Regions from separate parts of the Streptomyces sp. x-80 genome, predicted to be linked through region 4. Evidence: riboswitches for the same ligand, from Rfam matches in the RefSeq annotation. Region 4 holds a riboswitch; each other region holds the start of a gene.
What was found. A riboswitch is a leader RNA that binds a small molecule or an ion and turns the genes downstream of it on or off. The one in region 4 is predicted to bind cobalamin.
Positions count from the first base shown of each region.

Region 1 (4,906 bases), on a different contig from region 4:
AGCTCCAGGCAGAGCCCGGCTCGGGCCTGCTCGGCAGCCTGGTCACCGAGCAACTGGCCAACGGCGAGATCGACCGCGACGAACTGGTCTCGACCGCGCTGCTGCTGCTCGTCGCCGGCCACGAGACGACGGCCTCGATGACCTCGCTCAGCGTGATCACCCTGCTGGACCACCCCGAGCAGCACGCCGCGCTGCGCGCCGACCCCAGCCTCGTACCCGGCGCCGTCGAGGAATTGCTCCGTTACCTCGCCATCGCCGACATCGCGGGCGGCCGCGTCGCCCTGGCCGACATCGAGATCGACGGGCAGCTCATCCGGGCCGGTGAGGGCGTGATCATCACCAACTCCATCGCCAACCGCGACGGCTCGGTGTTCGAGGACCCGGACACCTTCGACGTGCACCGCTCGGCCCGCCACCACCTCGCCTTCGGCTACGGAGTACACCAGTGCCTCGGCCAGAACCTGGCCCGTCTGGAACTTGAGGTGATCATCACCGCGTTGTTCGATCGCATTCCGACGTTGCGCCTGGCCGTACCCGTCGAGCAGCTGACGCTGCGACCGGGCACGACGATCCAGGGCGTCAACGAACTCCCGGTCACCTGGTGACCCCGGCGAAAGGAGTGGCCATGCGAGTGACCGCCGACCGGAACGTCTGTGTGGGGGCCGGCCTCTGCGCCCTGACCGCACCCGAGATCTTCGACCAGGACGACGACGGCCTGGTCACGGTGCTCAAGTCCGACCCCGACGACGACAGCCGGCCCGCCGCGCGGGAGGCAGGCATGCTCTGCCCGTCCGGCGCCATCCAGATCACCGAATAACCCGGCCGGGACCGGCCCGCCGACGGGATCCGGTCCCTGCCGACCACTCCCGGATCGCCAGGTGCCGCACCATCCGCATCCGCCGGCACGGGCGCACCGACACCGTGTACATCACGACCACACCCTCCTGCGTTCCCGGCTCGCTCCCTGCCAGGACCGTGCGTACGGCCCTGGCTCGCGACCACGAGCCGCACACCCCCAACACCTGTGGCCACGGCTACGAACTGCCGTCGGCCACCACCGGCTTGACATCCACCACGGAAGGCAGGCCATCACCGCGCCACGCGGCCAGCAGGTGCATCAGCGCCGCTTTCCCCGACGTCCACGGCCCCACCTCGTCGCCAGGCCCGCGCCGTCACTCGGCAAGCGGCCGGGCGGTCCGCACCGATCGGACCGGCCCGCCCGCGCCTGGTCACCGTCTGAGCGGTAACGCCGCTCCGGCGGCAGCGGCGCCCGTGGACCACGCGTCTGCGGCCGGGCCGCGTCCCGGTCCGTGCCTGGCCCCGGCCGGCCGGGGCTCCCCCTGGACGACCGGAGTTGAGGGACCTGGTACCACCGGGCGGCGGGGCCCGGACGGCGTGGCCTGTCGAGGGTCCCGGGACGGCTCCACAGGGGAGCGGCGGGTGCGGCGATTCCCGCCCTCGGCCCGTTTCACGCCTCGCGGTCACGTGTCTCACCTCACCATCCGCATGCTGGACGTGGCCGTACGCGCCCGCGCACGGCCACGTAGGCTGGCAGGTGCAGCTGGTTCGCCCCGTCCGCCAGGCGGGATGCGTCGTAAGAGGGAACCCGGTGGGAATCCGGGACTGCCCCGCAGCGGTGAGCGGGAACGACCGCCGTCACCACGCACTGGGCCCGTCCGGGCCTGGGAAGCGACGGCCAGTAGATGTCCTCCTCGGGAGGACGTGCCCGCGAGTCCGAAGACCTGCCCGCTGCCCGTGTGCGACCCCCTCGTGCGCGGACATCCCGGTGACCTCGTGGGCGGGTCGGCGTACATACCAGGCGGACGACCGTGCCATGCCGCGCAGGGTCGCAGAGCGTCCGGTCTGTCACCCCTTCGCGCTCTCGTCCCGTCTCCGGGATCTCAGGGATTCATCTCGCGAAGGAGATCTCCGTGACCACCAAGCCCGCAGCCGCGGCAGCACGGGCCACCGTGTACGGCTACCCCCGCCAGGGTCAGAACCGGGAACTGAAGAAGGCGATCGAGGGCTACTGGAAGGGCCGCGTCACCGCCGACGCTCTCAAGGCCACCGCCGCCGAACTGCGCGGCGCCAACTGGCGGCAGCTCGCCGGGGCCGGCGTCCACGAGGTGCCGACCGGTGACTTCTCGTACTACGACCATGTCCTCGACACCACCGTCATGGTCGGCGCGATCCCCGAGCGGCACCGGGCCGCCGTCGAAACGGACGCGCTGGACGGCTACTTCGCGATGGCCCGCGGCACCCAGGACGTGGCGCCGCTGGAGATGACCAAGTGGTTCGACACCAACTACCACTATCTGGTACCGGAGTTGGGTCCGGGCACGGTGTTCACGGCCGACTCGTCCAAGCAGGTGGCCGAGCTCAAGGAGGCCCTCGCCCTGGACTTGAGCGCGCGGCCCGTCCTCGTCGGACCCGTCACCTACCTCCTGCTCGCCAAGCCCGCGCCCGGTGTGGCCGCCGGCTTCGACCCGCTCACCCTCCTCGACCGGCTGCTGCCCGTGTACGCCGAGGTCCTCGCCGACCTGCGCGCCGCGGGCGCCGAGTGGGTGCAACTCGACGAACCGGCTCTCGTCCAGGACCGCACCCCGGCCGAACTGGACGCCACCGAGCGCGCCTATCGCTACCTCGGCGCACTCACCGACCGCCCGAAGCTGCTGGTCGCCTCCTACTTCGACCGGCTCGGCGACGCACTGCCCGTGCTGGCCAAGGCGCCGGTGGAGGGGCTCGCGGTGGACTTCACCGAGGCCGCCGCCGCCAACCTCGACGCGCTCGCCGCCGTCGGCGGGCTGCCCGGCAAGCGCCTCGTCGCCGGCGTCGTCAACGGCCGCAACATCTGGGTCAACGACCTGGAGAAGTCCCTGGCCGTGCTCGGCACCCTGCTGGGCCTGGCCGACCGGGTCGACGTGGCCGCCTCGTGCAGCCTGCTGCACGTCCCGCTCGACGCGACCGCCGAACACGACATCGCACCGCAGATCGTGCGCTGGCTCGCCTTCGCCCGGCAGAAGACCGCCGAAATCGTCACGCTCGCCAACGGCCTCGCGCGCGGCACCGGCGCGATCGCCGCCGAACTGTCGGCCAACCGTGCCCACCTGGCGTCGCGGGCCGGCTCCCCGATCACCCTGGACCCGGCCGTACGGGCCCGCACGGCGGCCGTCACCGAGGCCGACGCGCGCCGCTCCCAGCCGTACGCCGAGCGGACCGCCGCCCAGCGCGCCCACCTCGGCCTGCCACTGCTGCCGACCACCACCATCGGTTCCTTCCCGCAGACCACCGAAGTGCGCACCGCGCGCAGCGATCTGCGGGCCGGGCGCATCGACACCGCCGGGTACGAGGAGCGCATCAAGACCGAGATCCGGGAGGTGATCTCCTTCCAGGAGAAGGCCGGGCTGGACGTCCTGGTGCACGGCGAGGCCGAACGCAACGACATGGTCCAGTACTTCGCCGAACAGCTCACCGGCTACCTCGCCACCCAGCACGGCTGGGTCCAGTCGTACGGCACCCGCTACGTGCGGCCGCCGATCCTCGCCGGGGACATCTCGCGCCCCGCGCCGATGACGGTGCGCTGGACGACCTACGCCCAGTCCCTCACCGACCGCCCGGTCAAGGGCATGCTGACGGGCCCCGTCACCATGCTCGCCTGGTCCTTCGTCCGCGACGACCAGCCCCTCGCCGACACCGCCCGCCAGGTCGCCCTCGCGCTGCGCGACGAGGTGAACGACCTGGAGGCGGCGGGGACTTCGGTCATCCAGGTGGACGAGCCCGCCCTGCGCGAAACCCTGCCGCTGCGCACCGCCGACCGGTCCGCCTATCTGGGGTGGGCCACGGAAGCCTTCCGGCTCACCACCGGCGGGGTGCGGCCGGCCACCCAGATCCACACCCATATGTGCTACGCGGAGTTCGGTGACATCGTCGAGGCCATCGACGATCTGGACGCCGATGTCATCAGTCTGGAGGCCGCCCGGTCCCATATGCAGGTCGCCCGGGAGCTGGCGGCCCATGGCTACCCGCGGGAGGCCGGCCCCGGCGTGTACGACATCCACTCCCCGCGCGTGCCGAGCGCCGAGGAGGCCACCGCCCTGCTGCGCACCGGACTTGAGGCCCTGCCGGCGGAACGGCTGTGGGTCAACCCCGACTGTGGCCTCAAGACCCGTGGCTGGCCCGAGACGCGTGCCTCGCTGGAGAACCTGGTCGCCGCCGCGCGCACGATCCGCGGTGAGCTGTGAGCCGTGAGCCGTGAGCCGTCGGTGTACTGACCGCGCGTGATCCGGGGCGAGGCCGGTGCGCACTGTGCGCACCGGCCTCGCCCTGCGGCGGCCTTCCGGCGGTTCGGTGGTCCGCCCCTGGCGGCGGCCGTGAGCTGACCCGGTGTCGTGGAGTGCCCGCACCGTGGCGAAGCCGGCGCCGCTCGCTACTGTCGTCGGCTCACGATCAGTTGCGCGTACGCCCTGCCTGATCGGTCTGGTCGGGCTGGTCGGTGTGATCGATGTGGTCGGCGTCGTCGATGGGTCATGTCCGTCGTCCGGGGCGTCGGTGTCCGGAGAACGCGAGAGGGCCCCCGGATGGTTCCGCGGGCCCTCTCCCTGGTGGCTTCGGGTCGGTCAGTCCGAGGCGGCGACCGCCGCTCCCGGTGCGGCCGGCGCGGGCTTGGGGGCCAGGAACCGCTCGGCGAGTTCGCCGAAGGCGAGGCCGAAACCGCCCCACAGGGTGATCTGGATGGCGAGGGCGGAGAGGCGGAACCGCCACAGCAGGGTCGCGGGGAAGTTCTTCGGCACCTCGTTGGTGACGGGCAGGAAGGCATACGCCAGCCCGATCACGAGGGCGAAGGCCGTCACCGCGACGACCGTGGCGTACCAGGCGCCCAGTCGTGGGACGAGCCGCTTGCCCAGGA
Region 1 covers NZ_JAJPWM010000026.1:38,997-43,902, reverse strand. Annotated here, with positions in the region: gene ACLJWH_RS36390 (cytochrome P450) at 1-605, shown strand, start outside; gene ACLJWH_RS36385 (ferredoxin) at 626-817, shown strand; cobalamin riboswitch at 1,546-1,765, shown strand; gene metE (5-methyltetrahydropteroyltriglutamate--homocysteine S-methyltransferase) at 1,932-4,241, shown strand; gene ACLJWH_RS36375 (CbtA family protein) at 4,617-4,906, opposite strand, start outside.
Region 1: linked by a shared signal. The riboswitch ahead of metE (5-methyltetrahydropteroyltriglutamate--homocysteine S-methyltransferase) and the one ahead of ACLJWH_RS36910 (cobalamin biosynthesis protein) in region 4 are both predicted to bind cobalamin.

Region 2 (4,906 bases), on a different contig from region 4:
ACCTATGTGTGGAGCACAGCCCGGCGGCCCGGACGCCTCGACCATCAAGCCCGGTGAGACGACGATCCAGGGCAGCGTGACCCGCGACGGCCAGCCCGTCACCGGTTACGTCCGCCTGCTGGACAGCACCGGCGAGTTCACCGCCGAGGTCCCCACCTCGGCGACCGGACAGTTCCGCTTCTACGCGGCCGAGGGCACCTGGACGCTGCGCGCGCTCGTCCCGGGCGGCACCGCGGATCGCACCGTCGTCGCCCAGCGGGGCGGCCTGGCGGAGGTCGCCATCGCCGTCTGACGGCGCCGGTCACGGACCTCGCCCGCTGACGGAGGGCCGCACCCCAGGGGTTTGGACGCCTTGGCCGGGGTGCGGCCCTCCGCGCTGCGCGGCCCCGCCCGGCGGGCCCGCCGGAACCGGTCGCACACCGGCGTCCGTCCGGGCTTCTCTCCCGCCCCGCGCGGACTTACCGTGGACTTATGTACGCGCACCGTCGGCTGCCCGCGCAACGGCGTCATCGCAGGTATTTCGTCATGATGGCCGTGTGCATCACGCTGTTCGTCCTGGCGTGGAGCGTGGTCCGGCTCTGGTCGGTGCCGGCGGCGGTGGGCATGTGCGTGGTCGCCATGGTCATCCCACCCATCGCGGCGATCATCGGCAATCGCAGGGAGCCGGATGAGCGCTGGTGGGACGAGTCCGGCGACCCGGAGTCCGACCGCTGGTGGCGCGAGCTCGACGAACAGGACGACAAGCACTCGCAGTAGAGCGGCCGCCCCGGTGACGGGGCGCGCCGCAGTACCCGCGGGCGCTCAGTACACGAGTGCCTGGACGCCCTCCGGCATGATCTCGCTGACGAAGAGCTGGGCCCCGGCGATACCCGCCCCGTCGATCAGGTCCTGCTGCTCGACACCGCGGCGCGCGGCGCACTGCGTGCAGACGGTGATCGCACCGCCGCCCGCGAGGATCCCGTCGATCAGCTCCGGCAGGGGCGCCGCGTGCGGCAGCTCGAACTCGGCCGCCCGCCCCGGCAGCGCGAACCACACCGACTCCCCGGTCAGCCACAACGACACCTCGACACCGCTGGCCACCGCCACGGCCGCCACCGTGAACGCCTGCGAGCACCGCTCGGGCGCGTCGGCGCCCGCCGTCACCTTGATCACGAGCTTCTTCGCCATGGGGCAAGAGTAGGGCCGCCGCCGGGGACGGACCTCACAGTGCCGCCGGTGGCACCGCCGACTAGACTCGCTTCCGGTCCCGTAACACCTCACTCCGTCCTGGGAGCGCGCTCGTGCTTGAGGCAGTCTTCACCACCCTGCTCGTCCTGGTCGCCGTCGGCGTCGTCGCCTTCGCGGGTCTGACCTGGAAGAAGCTGTACCAGGGCCAGCGCTGAGAACCCCCTCCTCCCTCTCTACAGATCGCCTGAGCTCATGATCGAGATCCCGTCCGACCTGAACCCGGCCCTGGTGCCGCTCGCCTTCCTCCTCGGCAACTGGGAGGGCGCGGGCGTCGCGGACTTCCCGGGCGCCGAGAAGTGCAACTTCGGGCAGGAGGTCACCTTCACCCACGACGGCCGTGACTTCCTCGAATACACCTCGCACAGCTGGGTGCTCGACGGCGAGGGCAAGAAGGTCCGCCCGCTGGAGACCGAGAGCGGCTACTGGCGGGTCGGCGCGGACCGCAAGGTCGAGGTCGTGATGGTCCGCGACCAGGGCGTGGTGGAGATCTGGTACGGCGAGCTCGCCGACCGGAAGCCGCAGATCGACCTGGCCACCGACGCCGTCGCGCGCACCGTGGCCGCCGGCCCGTACAGCGGCGGCAAGCGGCTCTACGGCTATGTCAACGGCGACCTGATGTGGGTCGGTGAGAAGGCCACCCCCGAGGTGGCGCTGCGCCCCTACATGTCCGCGCATCTGAAGAAGGTCGTCGACCCCAGCGAATGGGCCAAGGACCTCAAGGACCTGCCCGACGACGGGATCGCCTTCTTCCGGTAGGCCGTCCGGCGGACCGGCCGGGCGCATCCCGCCCGGCGACCGGTCCGTGCCGCACCACCGCACAACTTCATACGCGCCCCGCGGGGGAAGTCCGGTGAGAGTCCGGCGCTGACCCGCAACGGTAAGCGGAACACCCTTCCGTGAGCCCGATCACCCGTGGCGGCGCCAGCTCCAGACAACTCGCCGTGGACTGCGAGGGGACGCCTCCGCCGCCACGGGCGCCGGGCCGTGTCTTCCTCCGTTCGGACACGGTCCGACGGAAGGCACCCCCCGTGGCGACCACCGCCCAGGCCGCGCCCCGCGCCCCGGCCCCGCACGACGGGCCGGCGCCACCGCCGCGGCGCCTGCCCGTACCGCCGCTGGTGGCCGCCCTCTCCGTGGTGCTGCTCGGTTCCCTGCTGTGCGGGATCGGCCTCGGCTCGGCCGGGGTGAGCTGGTCGCAGGTGGTGCGCTATCTGGGCGCCGGGCTGACCGGCGGCACCATCCGCCCCGACGAGGTCGCCACCTACACCATCGTGTGGGAGCTGCGCTTCCCACGGGCCGTACTGGCCGCCGTCGTCGGCGCCGGGCTCTCCGCCGTCGGCGTCGCCGTCCAGGCGCTGGTGCGCAACGCGCTCGCCGATCCCTTCGTGCTCGGCATCTCCTCCGGCGCCGCGGTCGGCGCCAACGCCGTGCTGCTCTTCGGCGCGCTGGGCGCGCTCGGGGTCTGGGCGCTGTCGGTGTCCGCGTTCGTCTCCGCGCTGCTCGCGATGGCCCTGGTCTACGCGGCGGCCCGCACCGCCCACGGGCTCACCCCGCTGCGGCTGGTGCTGACCGGCACCGCGATGTACTACGGCTTCTCCGCGATCACCACCCTGATGGTGTTCACCGCCGACCGCGGCGAGGCGGCCCGCTCGGCGATGATGTGGCTGCTCGGCAGCCTGAGCGGGGCCGGCTGGGGTTCGGTGCCGATCGCCGCGGCCGCGGTCCTGGCGGCACTGGCCCATCTGCTGCTCTCCGCGGGCCGGCTCAACGCGCTGGCCATGGGCGACGAGACGGCCGCCGCCCTCGGGATCGACGCCGAGCGGCTGCGCCGCGAACTGTTCGTGGTCGCCGCCGCCGTCACCGGCGCCGTGGTCGCGGTCAGCGGTGCGATCGGCTTCGTCGGCCTGATGGTGCCGCATGTGACGCGGATGCTGGTCGGCGCCGACCACCGGCGGGTGCTGGCCGTCGCGCCGCTGCTGGGCGCGGTGCTGCTGGTGTGGGTGGATCTGCTCTCGCGGGTGGTGCTGGCGCCCGTGGAACTGCCGGTCGGCGTGGTCACCGCCGTCATCGGGGTGCCCTGTTTCGTGCTGCTGATGCGGCGGCGCGGCTACACCTTCGGAGGCGGCGCCTGATGCGGATCGACATCACGGACCTGTCGGTGGAGGTGGCCGGCCACCGGCTGGTCCACGACATCGCCCTGACGGCGGAGAGCGGCCGCCTCGTCGGACTCGTCGGGCCGAACGGCAGCGGCAAGTCGACCCTGCTGCGCTGCGTCTACCGCGCGCTGCGCCCGGTCGTCGGCACGGTACGGCTGGACGGTACGGATCTGCACGCCATGGACGCCCGGGAGGGCGCCCGGCTGCTGGCCGCGCTGCCCCAGGAGGCGAGCACCGAGTTCGACTTCACGGTGGCCGAGGTCGTCGCGATGGGCCGGCTGCCGCATCAGCGCGGCTCGGGCCGGGCGAGCGCCGCCGACACCGAGGTGTGTACGCGCGCACTGGCCCGGGTCGGCGCGGACCATCTGGCCGGACGCGGCTTTCTGAGCCTGTCCGGCGGGGAGAAGCAGCGGGTGCTGATCGCCCGCGCACTGGCCCAGGAACCGAAGGTGCTGGTCCTCGACGAGCCGACCAACCACCTGGACATCGCCCAGCAGCTGGAGGTGCTGGCCCTGGTACGGGACAGCCGGCTGACGGTGCTGACCGCGCTGCACGACCTCAACCTGGCCGCCGTGCACTGCGACGAGCTGTACGTCATCGCGGGCGGCCGGATCGTCGCCGCCGGGGCGCCGCACGACGTGCTCACCCCGGACCTGCTGGCCGAGGTCTTCGGCGTGCGCGCGCACCGCGTACGGCACCCCGAATCCGGCGCGGTCCAGCTGCTGTTCGACCGGCTGGCCCCGGCCGACGCCCCGTCGGACGCCCCCGCCGACGGCGCCCCCGTCACCGCCCCGACCGCACCGTGAGGACCCGCTCCATGCTCCCGGCCCACCGCCGTACCGCCCGCCGCCCCGTCCGCCGTTACGCCGCTCCGCTGGCCCTCACCCTGGCGCTCACCGCCACCGGCTGCGGCGCGCGGATATCCGCCGACGGCGAGAACGGCAAGGACAGCGAGACCGGCAAGAGCTCCGCCGCTCCCGCCGGCCACTACCCCGTCACCATCGAGAACTGCGGCACCCGCACCACGTACGACAAGGCCCCGCAGCGGGTGGTCACGAACGACGTCGGCATCACCGAGATCATGTTCGCGCTCGGCCTGGAGAACCGGATGGCGGGCTATGTGATGCCCGACGACAAGGGCGATATCGACGCGGTGCCCTGGAAGGCCGCGTACGACAAGGTCCCCTGGCTCTCCAAGAAGGCGATCACCAAGGAGATGGCCCTGGACGCCAAGACCGATCTGGTCTTCGCGGGCTGGAACTACGGCTTCGGCGAGGACAACGCGCTGACCCCCGACTCCCTCAAGAAGCTCGGCATCGGCAGCTATGTGCTGACCGAGTCCTGCCGTAAGGGCCCGAACGGCAGCGCCCGCGGTGTCATGCCGCCGCTGGAGGCGCTCTACACCGACCTGACGACGCTCGGGAAGATCTTCGACGTCGAGGACCGCGCCGCCGCCCTGGTCGAGAAGTACCGGCAGCAGGTCGCCGACGCCCAGGCCAAGGCGCCCGCACCGGCCGACCGGC
Region 2 covers NZ_JAJPWM010000032.1:13,378-18,283, forward strand. Annotated here, with positions in the region: gene ACLJWH_RS38445 (DUF1416 domain-containing protein) at 5-292, shown strand; gene ACLJWH_RS38450 (DUF3099 domain-containing protein) at 472-756, shown strand; gene ACLJWH_RS38455 (DsrE family protein) at 802-1,167, opposite strand; gene ACLJWH_RS38460 (FABP family protein) at 1,420-1,983, shown strand; cobalamin riboswitch at 2,034-2,160, shown strand; gene ACLJWH_RS38465 (FecCD family ABC transporter permease) at 2,256-3,359, shown strand; gene ACLJWH_RS38470 (ABC transporter ATP-binding protein) at 3,359-4,189, shown strand; gene ACLJWH_RS38475 (ABC transporter substrate-binding protein) at 4,201-4,906, shown strand, end outside.
Region 2: linked by a shared signal. The riboswitch ahead of ACLJWH_RS38465 (FecCD family ABC transporter permease) and the one ahead of ACLJWH_RS36910 (cobalamin biosynthesis protein) in region 4 are both predicted to bind cobalamin.

Region 3 (4,906 bases), on a different contig from region 4:
CGGACCGCCGTCGGCCCCGCCACCACCGTCGGCCGCCGTCCCGGAACCGGACGACGCCGCCGGGGCGGAGGACGCCGAGGACGACGAGGCCGAGGCCCCCGACCCGCCGGACCCGGACCCGCTCACCTGGTCCGCGCACCCCGACTTCGGATAGCCGGCGATGGCGCACAGCAGCGCGTTGGAGTCGTAGCGCAGCGGCCGGGCGACCGCGGCCAGCGCATCGCCCGCCGAGGCGTCCTTCGGTATCCGGGCGCACTCCGTTCTGGCCTGGGGCGGTGTCTCGCCGCCGGACGCGTCCGCCGCGGTGCCGAAGTCGATGACGACGCCGATCCGCTTGTCGCCGTCCTTGGCGGGGGTCCGGGCGCAGATCGCGTCGAAGTCGGCGGCCGCGCGCGGTGTACCGGCCGCGGCGGAGTCGGCGCTGACGGTGAACCGGAAGCCCGCGACGGCGCCGTCGGCCGGCCGCAGGGTGGCCGGCCCTTCCGTCGCGTACGCCCACGAGCCGCCCTTGCCGTCCCAGAACGACCAGTAGCGGTACTCCTGCGCCTGCGCGGGCGCGGCGCCCAGGCCGGTGACCGCACCGGCCAGCAGCAGGGTGCCGAGGATCCGGGCGCGCCGCGAGAGGGTCCGGGTGCGCCGCATCAGAGCTGGTTCTTCTTCCGGCGGCCGCTCAGCAGGAAGCCGATACCGGCACCGATGGCGAGCCCGACGAGGACGAACCACCACATGCCGGAGCCTTCGTCGTTGTCGGTCGCGTCCTTCTCGGGGGCGGTGGACGGCGCCGCGCTGCCGGCCGGCTTGGGGCCGGTGTCGTTGAGCGCGGTCACCAGGTCCTTGCCGCCGAAGGCGCGGGGGTCGGCGCCGGTGGCGTGGGCGGCCAGCACCAACTGGGCGTACGCGGCCGGGCCCTGCTGCGCGGCCCAGTCCGCCGAGTTCTTCTCCAGCCACTTCAGCGGCTGCTGCGCGGCCGCGCCGTGCGATCCGGCGGCCAGGGCGACGACCGCGGTGGCGGTGTTGGCGACGTCCGGTTGGCTCTCGGCGCCCGGCATCGCGGACAGCAGGTGCTGGCCGTTCTTGTCCAGCTGCGCGACCAGATAGGCGTCCGCGCCCGAAGCGGCCTGCTCCGGATCGGCCGTGGCCTGCTTGGTGCCCCCGCCCTCGCAGGTCAGCGGCTTGACCGGCTCGGTCACGTCCTTGCCCGCGGGGTCGACGACGAAGCCCTTGCCCAGGGCGCCCAGCGCGGCGGCCGAGGTGGCGTAGGCGTTCGGGGCCAGCGCGCCGTCCTTGGGCTGGAAGGCGAACGCGCCGCGCTCCCCCTCCTTCGCGTCGCAGCCCAGCTGGAGGGCCAGCAGCGCGTCGTAGGGGGTCTTGTTCCCCTTCTTCGACGTCACCGACGCCGGCTTCTCACCCGCCGCGGCGAGCGCGCCGATGACCACCGACGTGGAGTTGGCGTCGCTGGGCGCACCGGCCATCGAGCTCCAGCCGCCGTCGTCGTTCTGCACGGACTTCAGCCAGGTCATGGCCTTCTGCACCACGTCGCTGCGGCCGCCGAGCGCGGCCAGCGCCTGCACCGCGGCACCCGTCTGGTTGGTGTCCCGCATCGTCTTGGCGTCGCACGCCTTGGCCGGGTCGGCACGGAAGGCGGTGAACGAGCCGTCGGCGCACTGCTGCCCGGCGAGCCAGTCGACGGCCGATGTCGCGGGCCGCACGCCCACCGTGTGCTGGGCGAGCAGCGCCAGCGACTGCCGCCAGACGCCGTCGTACTGCGGGTCCTTGGTGCCGTACAGCCCGGCGGGCAGCTCGGGGGACTCGGCGGCGGGCGCGGCGGAGTCGGCGAACGCGGCGGGGGCAGCGGTGGCGCCCAGTACGGCGGCGGTGGCCAGTGCCGTGGCGGCACGGCGTGCCTGGACGGCGAAGGGAAGGGCCATGGGGGCCATCGGGTCGGTGCCTCTCGGGTCGGTTCGCAGCGGTGGGTACGCAGCCGCGCTCGGCCCCCACCCGCGCGCCGATCTCCCGATCGGGCGCGGTGGCACCGGGCTCAGCTCCGTATACCTCGACGGTGCCGCGCACCGGCCGTCCGCATGAGCGGGCGGTTCCGGCGGCGGGAGCCTTGACCGTGCCCCACCGGGTGCTCCGGCTCGTACGGCCCCGGTGCCGCGGTGTGCGGCCGGGCCGTCCTCACGGTTGCGGGTCAGCGCCGGATTTCCACCGGCTTCCCCCGATCGGGCACGGATGAAGTTGTCCGGCCCACTTTAACCGCCGCCCGGCCCGGGACCGCTCGCCCGTACGACCGCGGACCCGAGGGCTCGGCCCGCCACGCGCGGCGCCCTCCCCGGTCACCGCCGCACGGCAGGCGCCCGCCGCGCGGTACGAGGCGCCGGCCGCAACAGGACACGAGGCGCCTGCCGTACGGACGGCGCACGCCACACCGGAGGGGGCCCGGACCTCACCGAGGGTCGGCCGGCTCCCCGTCCGCCTCCCGGTCCGCCTCCCCGTCTCCGCGTACGGCCACGACGAATGCCCCGCTGCTGGCGGTGTGGCTGTGCGGGGGGACCCAGTCGGCGCGGCCGTAGGAGGCGGCGACGGTGGCGCGGGGGTGGGTGCGCGCATGCCAGCCGTGGCGGGCGAGCCAGGCGGGGGCGGCCTCGGACAGGCCGCCCTTCCAGAGAGCACTGATCTCGCGCATCGAGGGGATCGCGCGGCCGGCGGCCATCATCGGGCTGCCGCGGAAGTCACCGGCACCGGGGAAGGCGAGCCGGCTGCCGGGAGCGGACTGCTCGCCGACGGCGGTCAGCAGCCGCGCGGCCTCATCCGCCGAGAGATAGACCAGCAGGCCCTCGATGAGCCACGCGGTCGGCTCGTCCGGTACGAAGCCCGCGGCCCGGAGCGGGGCCGGCCAGTCCTTGCGCAGATCGGCGGCGAGGGCGGTGCGCGCACAGCGCGGCCGGGCCCGCTGCTCGGCGAGGACGCGGTGCTTGAAGGCGAGCACGTCCGGCAGGTCGATCTCGAAGAGGCGTACGCCACCGGGCCAGGCCAGCCGGAACGCACGGGTGTCCAGCCCCGTGGCGAGGATCACCACCTGGCGGATGCCGTGTTCCTCGGTCGCGGCCATGAGGTAGTCGTCGAAGAAACGGGTGCGCAGCACGACGTGCCGCGAGAGCCCGCGGTAGAACGCGTCGTACCGGGCCGCGGGCACCTCGGAGCCGTCGGAACGGGGCGGGGCGGCGGGTGGCTCCGGGGCCGCGGCCGCGGACACGAACGCGGCGGCGTAGGGATCGTCGAACAGCCGGTCATCGCGGGCGCTTTCGGCCGCCCGGATACGGGCCACGCCGAGGGCCGTCGCGGCCACACCCCGCAATGCGCCCATGAGGACCTCCGAGGGGAGAACGATCACTGATTGCCCAGGGCGCCCATTTTAGCCCCGGTGGGCCGGGGACGGCGGGCCCTCCGGCCGCACGATCCGGCCGATACGGCGTGCGGCGCGCCGACCGGGTACGGCCTGCTGGGCGCGGTCTTCCGGTGGCTCGGCACGGGCCGTCCGATACGGCGCTACACGGCCTGGTACGTCGTGGGGTCGGAGCCCGGCACCGGTTCCGCGTGGCCGAGTTTCACCAGGTGGCGCAGATGGGCCTCGGCCTCGGAGACGGCGATGTTCCGGGAGCCGTAGGGGATCTGCGCCCAGGGACGGTTCCACTCCATGGCCACGGCGAGCTGCCACGGGGTGAGCGGGTCGCGGAGCAGCGTCCGCAGCCCGGCCAGCCGCTCTTCGTGGTGGGCGAGGAGATCGCGTACGCGTCCGCCCGCGTCGGTGAAGGCGTGCTGATGGGCGGGCAGCACCTCGGCGGGGGCGAGCCGGCCGATCCGTTCCAGGGAGCCGAGGTAGTCGCCCAGCGGGTCGGTGACCGTCGCGTCGTCCGGGTCCTCGTACAGCCCGACGTGCGGGGTGATGCCGGGCAGCAGGTGGTCACCGGAGAAGAGCCGGCCGAAGCGGGCGCCCGGACCGCTCGCCGCCGCTGGACCACCACCCGCCGCCGTGCCCCGCCCCGGATGCTCCTCCTCCAGATGCAGGCAGACGTGCCCCGGCGTATGTCCGGGCGTCCAGATGGCGCGCAGCCGGCGGCCCGGCAGGTCGAGCAGGGCGCCGGGGCTGATCTCACGGTCCGGCAGCGCGGGCGGGCGGCCGGACCGCGCTGCCCCGTGCCTCTTGGCGCGCGCCTCCCGCAGGGGTGCCAGATGGTCCTCCGGTGCGCCGACCGTCGTGAGCTTGGCGGTCAGGAAGTCGAGCCAGCTGCCCGGTTCGGCCTCGCGGGTGCGGCGGACCATGGCGGTGTCCGCGGCGTGCATGGCGATCCAGGCGCCGGATGCCTCCCGCACCGCGGCCGACAGGCCGTGATGGTCGGGGTGGTGGTGGGTGATCAGTACGCCGTGCAGGTCGGTGACGGCGAATCCGCAGGCCGCGACGCCGGCGACGAGGGTGTCCCAGGAGTCCGGGTCGTCCCAGCCGGTGTCGATGAGCACCGGTCCGCGGTCGGTCTCCAGGAGGTGGACGAGGGTGTGGCCGAGCGGATTGTCGGGGATGGGGACGGCGATGCTCCACACCCCGCCCCGGTGGTCGATCACCTGTGTCATCCCGGCCCCCTCTCGGCGTGACCTGCTCGCCGGCCACTATAGCTAGAACGGGTTCCAGCGAGGTGTCCGGTGCTGTCTGAAGTGGCCCTTCGGAAGCGTGAGTTGGGGGTGAGGAGGGGAGGCGGAAGGGTGGACGCCTCGAACGGGAACTGGTATCAGTTCCTGAGGAGGAGATTCCTGATGGGCAGTCAGAAATCTTCGGGAACCGCCACGGAGGACACGCCGCGGGGAGCACCCCGTAGGGGGACCACCGCTGAGGCCCCCCTCAGCCACCCCG
Region 3 covers NZ_JAJPWM010000003.1:58,321-63,226, forward strand. Annotated here, with positions in the region: gene ACLJWH_RS05815 (SCO2322 family protein) at 1-642, opposite strand, end outside; gene ACLJWH_RS05820 (prenyltransferase/squalene oxidase repeat-containing protein) at 642-1,928, opposite strand; cobalamin riboswitch at 2,106-2,257, opposite strand; gene ACLJWH_RS05825 (SAM-dependent methyltransferase) at 2,447-3,367, opposite strand; gene ACLJWH_RS05830 (MBL fold metallo-hydrolase) at 3,550-4,629, opposite strand.
Region 3: linked by a shared signal. The riboswitch ahead of ACLJWH_RS05820 (prenyltransferase/squalene oxidase repeat-containing protein) and the one ahead of ACLJWH_RS36910 (cobalamin biosynthesis protein) in region 4 are both predicted to bind cobalamin.

Region 4 (4,906 bases):
GCCTCATGGGGCCCGTCGGGGCAGGCCGGGTCGGGGGCGGCGGGGTCGCAGGCGAACCGGCAGCCGGTGACCACGGCGACATCGGGCATCAGGGTCGCGAGGCCGCGCACCATCGTCGATTTCGCGGTGCCCTTCTCCCCGCGGACGAGCACCCCGCCGATGGCCGGCGAGATCGCGTTGAGCAGCAGGCCCAGCCGCATATCGGCCATGCCGACAACCGCGGTGAACGGATAAGGGACCGACGCCATTAACGGATACCCCCTTCAAGGGAATTGCTGTGATCGGACGTGTCGCCGGCCGTGGCCGGTGTGACGGCGTCGCCGTGCGCCCCGCGCTCGCGCGGGGGTACCGGGGACGGCGGAGAGCTCTGCGGTCCGGGCGCGTCCGGCGCCGTCTCCGTGGTGGACGGGCCGGCGAGGCGGGGCGCCCCCGGCGGGACGAACGGCAGCCCGGCCGGCACCCCCTCCTCGATCAGCCGCAGCAGCGCGGCCGTGTCCGCATGCTCCTCGATCAGGTCGCCGAGGCGGTCCAGCTGCTCCTCGCGCAGGGCGCCGAAGCTGGTGTCCGGGGCCGGTACGAAGGCCCGGCCGGCGTCCGCCGCGACCCGGCGCAGGAAGGCCCGCCGGAAGGCGTCGCTCTCCAGCGAACCGTGCCAGTGCGTGCCCCACACCGAGCCCACCCGGCACCCGTCCAGCGCGCGCCCCTGACCGTCGGAGAGGAACGTCTCCCCGCCGTGGACCTCGGCCACCCCGTGGTGGATCTCGTACCCGGCCACGGGCTCGCCCAGCGCCTGACCGGCCGGCCGCGCCAGGGTCTTCCCGGCCGCGAAGCGCACCCGGACGGGCAGCAGCCCCAGACCGGGGACCGCACCGGCCCGCGACTCGACCTCGTCGTCGATGTGCTCGCCGAGCAGCTGGTAGCCGCCGCAGATGCCCAGCACCGGGCGGCCCTCGGCGGCCCGCCGGGCGAGCGCGTCCGCGAGCCCGCGCTCGCGCAGCCACGCCAGCGCCCGGACGGTGCCGCGGGTGCCCGGCACCACCACCAGGTCCGCGTCGGCCAGCTCCTCGGCCCGGTCCACGAACCGCACCACCACGCCCGGTTCGGCGGCCAGCGCGTCCACGTCGGTGAAGTTCGACATCAGCGGCACCGCCGCGACCGCGACCCGCAGCACGTCCGCGCCGTGCGGCGGCGCCACCACGCTCTCGCGTACCGCGCCGCGCAGCGACACCCTCAGTCCGTCCTCCTCGTCGATGCCGAGACCGTGCGCGAACGGCAGCACCCCGAACGTCGGCCGCCCGGTGACGCCCCGCAGCATCTCCAGCCCCGGTGTCAGCAGCGACACATCGCCCCGGAACTTGTTGACGAGATACCCCGCGACCAGCGCCTGGTCCTCCCGGGACAGCAGCGCCGTGGTGCCGAAGAAGGACGCGAACACCCCGCCGCGGTCGATGTCCCCGACCACGACGACCGGCAGCCGGCCGGCCCGTGCGATCCCCATGTTCACGATGTCGGTACGGCGCAGATTGATCTCGGCGGGGCTGCCGGCGCCCTCGCAGATCACCGCGTCGTGGGTGCGCCGCAGCTCCGCCAGGCAGTCGGTCACCGTCCCCAGCAGCTCTTCGCGGCGGCCCCCGTACAGCGCCGTACCGGCCGGTGCGGCCGCGCCGGCCCCGCCCCCGGCGTGGCCGAAGTACCCCTTGGCGCTCAGCTCGCCGACCGGCTTGCCCAGCAGCACGACCTGGCTGCTGCGGTCGCTGCCCGGTTTGAGCAGCACCGGGTTCATCAGCGCGGACGGCTCGACCCGGGCCGCCGCGGCCTGCATCGCCTGGGCCCGCCCGATCTCCGCGCCCTCGCGCGTCACGAACGAGTTCAGCGACATGTTCTGCGCCTTGAACGGCGCCACCCGCACACCCTGCCGCACCAGCCAGCGGCAGATACCCGCCGTGACCACGCTCTTGCCCGCGTCGGATGTCGTGCCGGCCACCAGCAGGCCGCCGCCGACGGTCCCGCCGGACGCCTTGAACCGCCCGTTCACCGGGACCTCCTCATCTGCCGGGCCGCCGGCCCGTCGTGAACCTCGTGCTGTCCGCCGCGCCCGCCGCCCGCCGCGCCGCCGCCGACCGGGCCGCGCCGACCGCGAACCGGCCCGCGACCGTCACCGCCAGCGCCAGCGCACTCACCCGGCGGGAGAGCCGGACCGCCCGCTCGATATCGGGCACCCCGGCCTGCCGCGCCCCGCCGTTGAGCACCGGCCGGTGCTCGACCCGCCCGCCGTACGTCAGCGTGCCGCCCAGCCGCACCCCCAGCGCACCCGCGAACGACGCCTCCACCGGGCCCGCGTTGGGGCTCGGGTGCGCGCCGCCGTCGGCCCGCCAGGCCCGCAGCGCACCGCGCCGGCCGGGGCCCGCGAGCACCGTCAGCGCCGCGGTCAGCCGGGCGCCCGGCCACCCCGCCACATCGTCGAGCCGGGCCGCGGCCCAGCCGAACCGCCGGTAGCGCGGCGACTTGTGACCGACCATCGCGTCCAGTGTGTTCACCGCCCGGAACGCCACCAGGCCCGGTACGCCGCCCACCGCACCCCACACCAGGGCGCCCACCACCGCGTCCGAGGTGTTCTCCGCGACCGACTCCACCACCGCGCGCGCCATCTGCGGCCCGTCCAGCGCCTGCGGATCGCGCCCGCACAGATGCGGCAGCCGCTCCCGCGCCGCGGTCAGCTCGCCGGCCGCCAGCGCACCGCCGACGGCCCGCGCCTCCCGGCCCAGCGAGGTGCCGCCCAGCACCGCCCAGACGGCCGCCGCGGTGAGCGCGGTCCCCGCGGCCGTACGCGCGGGGCGGGGGAGGGCACCGGGGCGGGGCGCCGGACCCCGTACCGCGCGCTGGAGGAGCGCGGCGCCGGCGGCCGCGCCGCCCGCGCACAGCACCGTATGGACCGCGCCGTACCCCCGGTGGTCGCGCCAGAGCCCGCGCTCGGCGGCGGCCGCGGCCCGGCCGAACGCGGCCACCGGATGGCCGCGCCGGGGGTCCGCCGCGATCAGGTCGCCGAGAAAGCCGAGGGCCGCGCCGCACGCGTACGTGACGTGTTCGCCGCGCATCGGATCAGACCGCCGTCACGCCTCGAAGGGAGCGTGCCACGGCACGGAGTGGGGGGCTCGAACGGCGGCCGGGCATGGCGGTATGTCCTCACTCAGGGTCCGCGCCCTGGTTCGACGTGACGGCGACCAGAGTCTCCTGGCTCCCCGGATCAACGCTTCCCCCGGCCTTCCCGCCCGTGCCGCACGCGACCTGACGGACGGGGCGAGGCGGGCCGTGACCTTCTGTGGAGGAACGCTCCCCGGTGACAGTGGCGGGACCGCGCCGGATTCGCACCGGACTTCCTCTGCTGTCGCCGAATGGCTCCGGCAGTCCACCACGCCCCGGCATTACCGTCAACTCACCCTTGACCTGCGGCGCTGCCCGCCGACCGGCACTGTGGCGCAGACCACAGGGTGCCCGGCGGGGCGTCGGACGGTTGCCCTGGACCTGATCCCGCGTCACTGTCCGGTGCACGGTGGGCGACGACGCCGCCGGAAGGGGGCCGGGGGATGCCGGAGAGCGCCAACGGCGGCGACCCGGAGGCGGCCGGCTTCACCAGGGGCGAGCAGGTCGGCGCGCTCCAGCAGGGCGTCGCCGACGTCAAGGACCGGCTGGACCCGATCATGCCGCACGAGGTCACGGCCATGGACGAGACGGAGAGCCGCCGCTGGTTCGCCGACGGCCGCGCCCTGTTCATGCGCAACCGGCCGGTCGAGTACGCCTCGGTCGCCGGGGAGCTCAAGGCCGGCGTCCGGTTCGACGTCGCCGAGCTGCCGGGCCGGCCCACCGACGGCAGACGGATGTCCGTCCTCGGCGGCCAGAACCTCGCGATCTCCGCCGACAGCACCCGGCCGAACGGCGCCCGTGCCCTGATCGAGGGCGCTGACCGGTCCGGCCGCCGAACGCTGCCTGCCGGAGCGGGAGTTCGCCGCGACCCGCGACCCGCGACCCGCGACCCGCGACTCGGCGTACCGGGAGGCGGGGAAGGCGCCCGTCCGCCCGCCGGCACCCGGGGCCGCCGACCGCGGCGAGGCCGGTGCGACGCGGCAGCCGGCCGGCCGGGAGCCGCCCTGCACCCGGATGCTGTACGCGGCGCGGCGGGCGGCCGAACCGCGCCCGCGCAGCGCCCACCACCAGACCTTCAGCAAGGTCGTACAGGTCCGGGTCTCCGAGTACCTGGGCAGCCGGGGCGGCACGGCCATCGCGGACGCGCCGGCCAGAGAACCAGAGAACCGGAGAAACGGACGAGGCGCTCGGCGGCCGCGGCTGATGCCGCCGGCCGCCGAGCGCCTCGCCGGGGTACCGGATCCGGGGCGCGCCGGCCCCGGGCGGGTCAGGTGGCGACGATCAGATAGATGCCGTACGCCACGGCCGCCGCGCACAGCGCGAAGGCGGCCACCGCCGCGGTCCGCGCGCCCGCGCCGGGTCCGTCGGCCACCGCCGTCTCGCCCTCCTGGCGCGGCCTGCGGGACGTACCGACGATGCCGACGGTGAACAGGCCCACGATGCCGACCGTCACCACGAGGCTGACGCCGAAGACCTGGCCGAGAGCTGCCCATTCGATGTTCATGGCTGACTTCCTTGACTGAGGGCCGCTAGTGGCCGGCGGTCGCGGCCCCGGCGCGCGGGGCGGCCACCTGGACGGGCGGGCCGGCCTGCGCGACGGTGGCCGCGGGGGCCACCGGACCTGCCGGGGGAGGGGAGACGGTCTGCAACGCGGTGGTGACGACGCCCGCCGGCTCCGCGGGAGCGACCTCGTTGACGTTGGTGTGGTCGACCGGCTTGCGCCGGGAGGCGGCCCAGATCGCACCGCAGACGGCGAGCGCCAGGA
Region 4 covers NZ_JAJPWM010000027.1:51,312-56,217, reverse strand. Annotated here, with positions in the region: gene ACLJWH_RS36920 (putative cobaltochelatase) at 1-248, opposite strand, end outside; gene ACLJWH_RS36915 (cobyric acid synthase) at 248-2,035, opposite strand; gene ACLJWH_RS36910 (cobalamin biosynthesis protein) at 2,046-3,095, opposite strand; cobalamin riboswitch at 3,225-3,381, opposite strand; gene ACLJWH_RS36905 (hypothetical protein) at 3,585-4,430, shown strand; gene ACLJWH_RS36900 (hypothetical protein) at 4,409-4,645, opposite strand; gene ACLJWH_RS36895 (anion permease) at 4,671-4,906, opposite strand, start outside.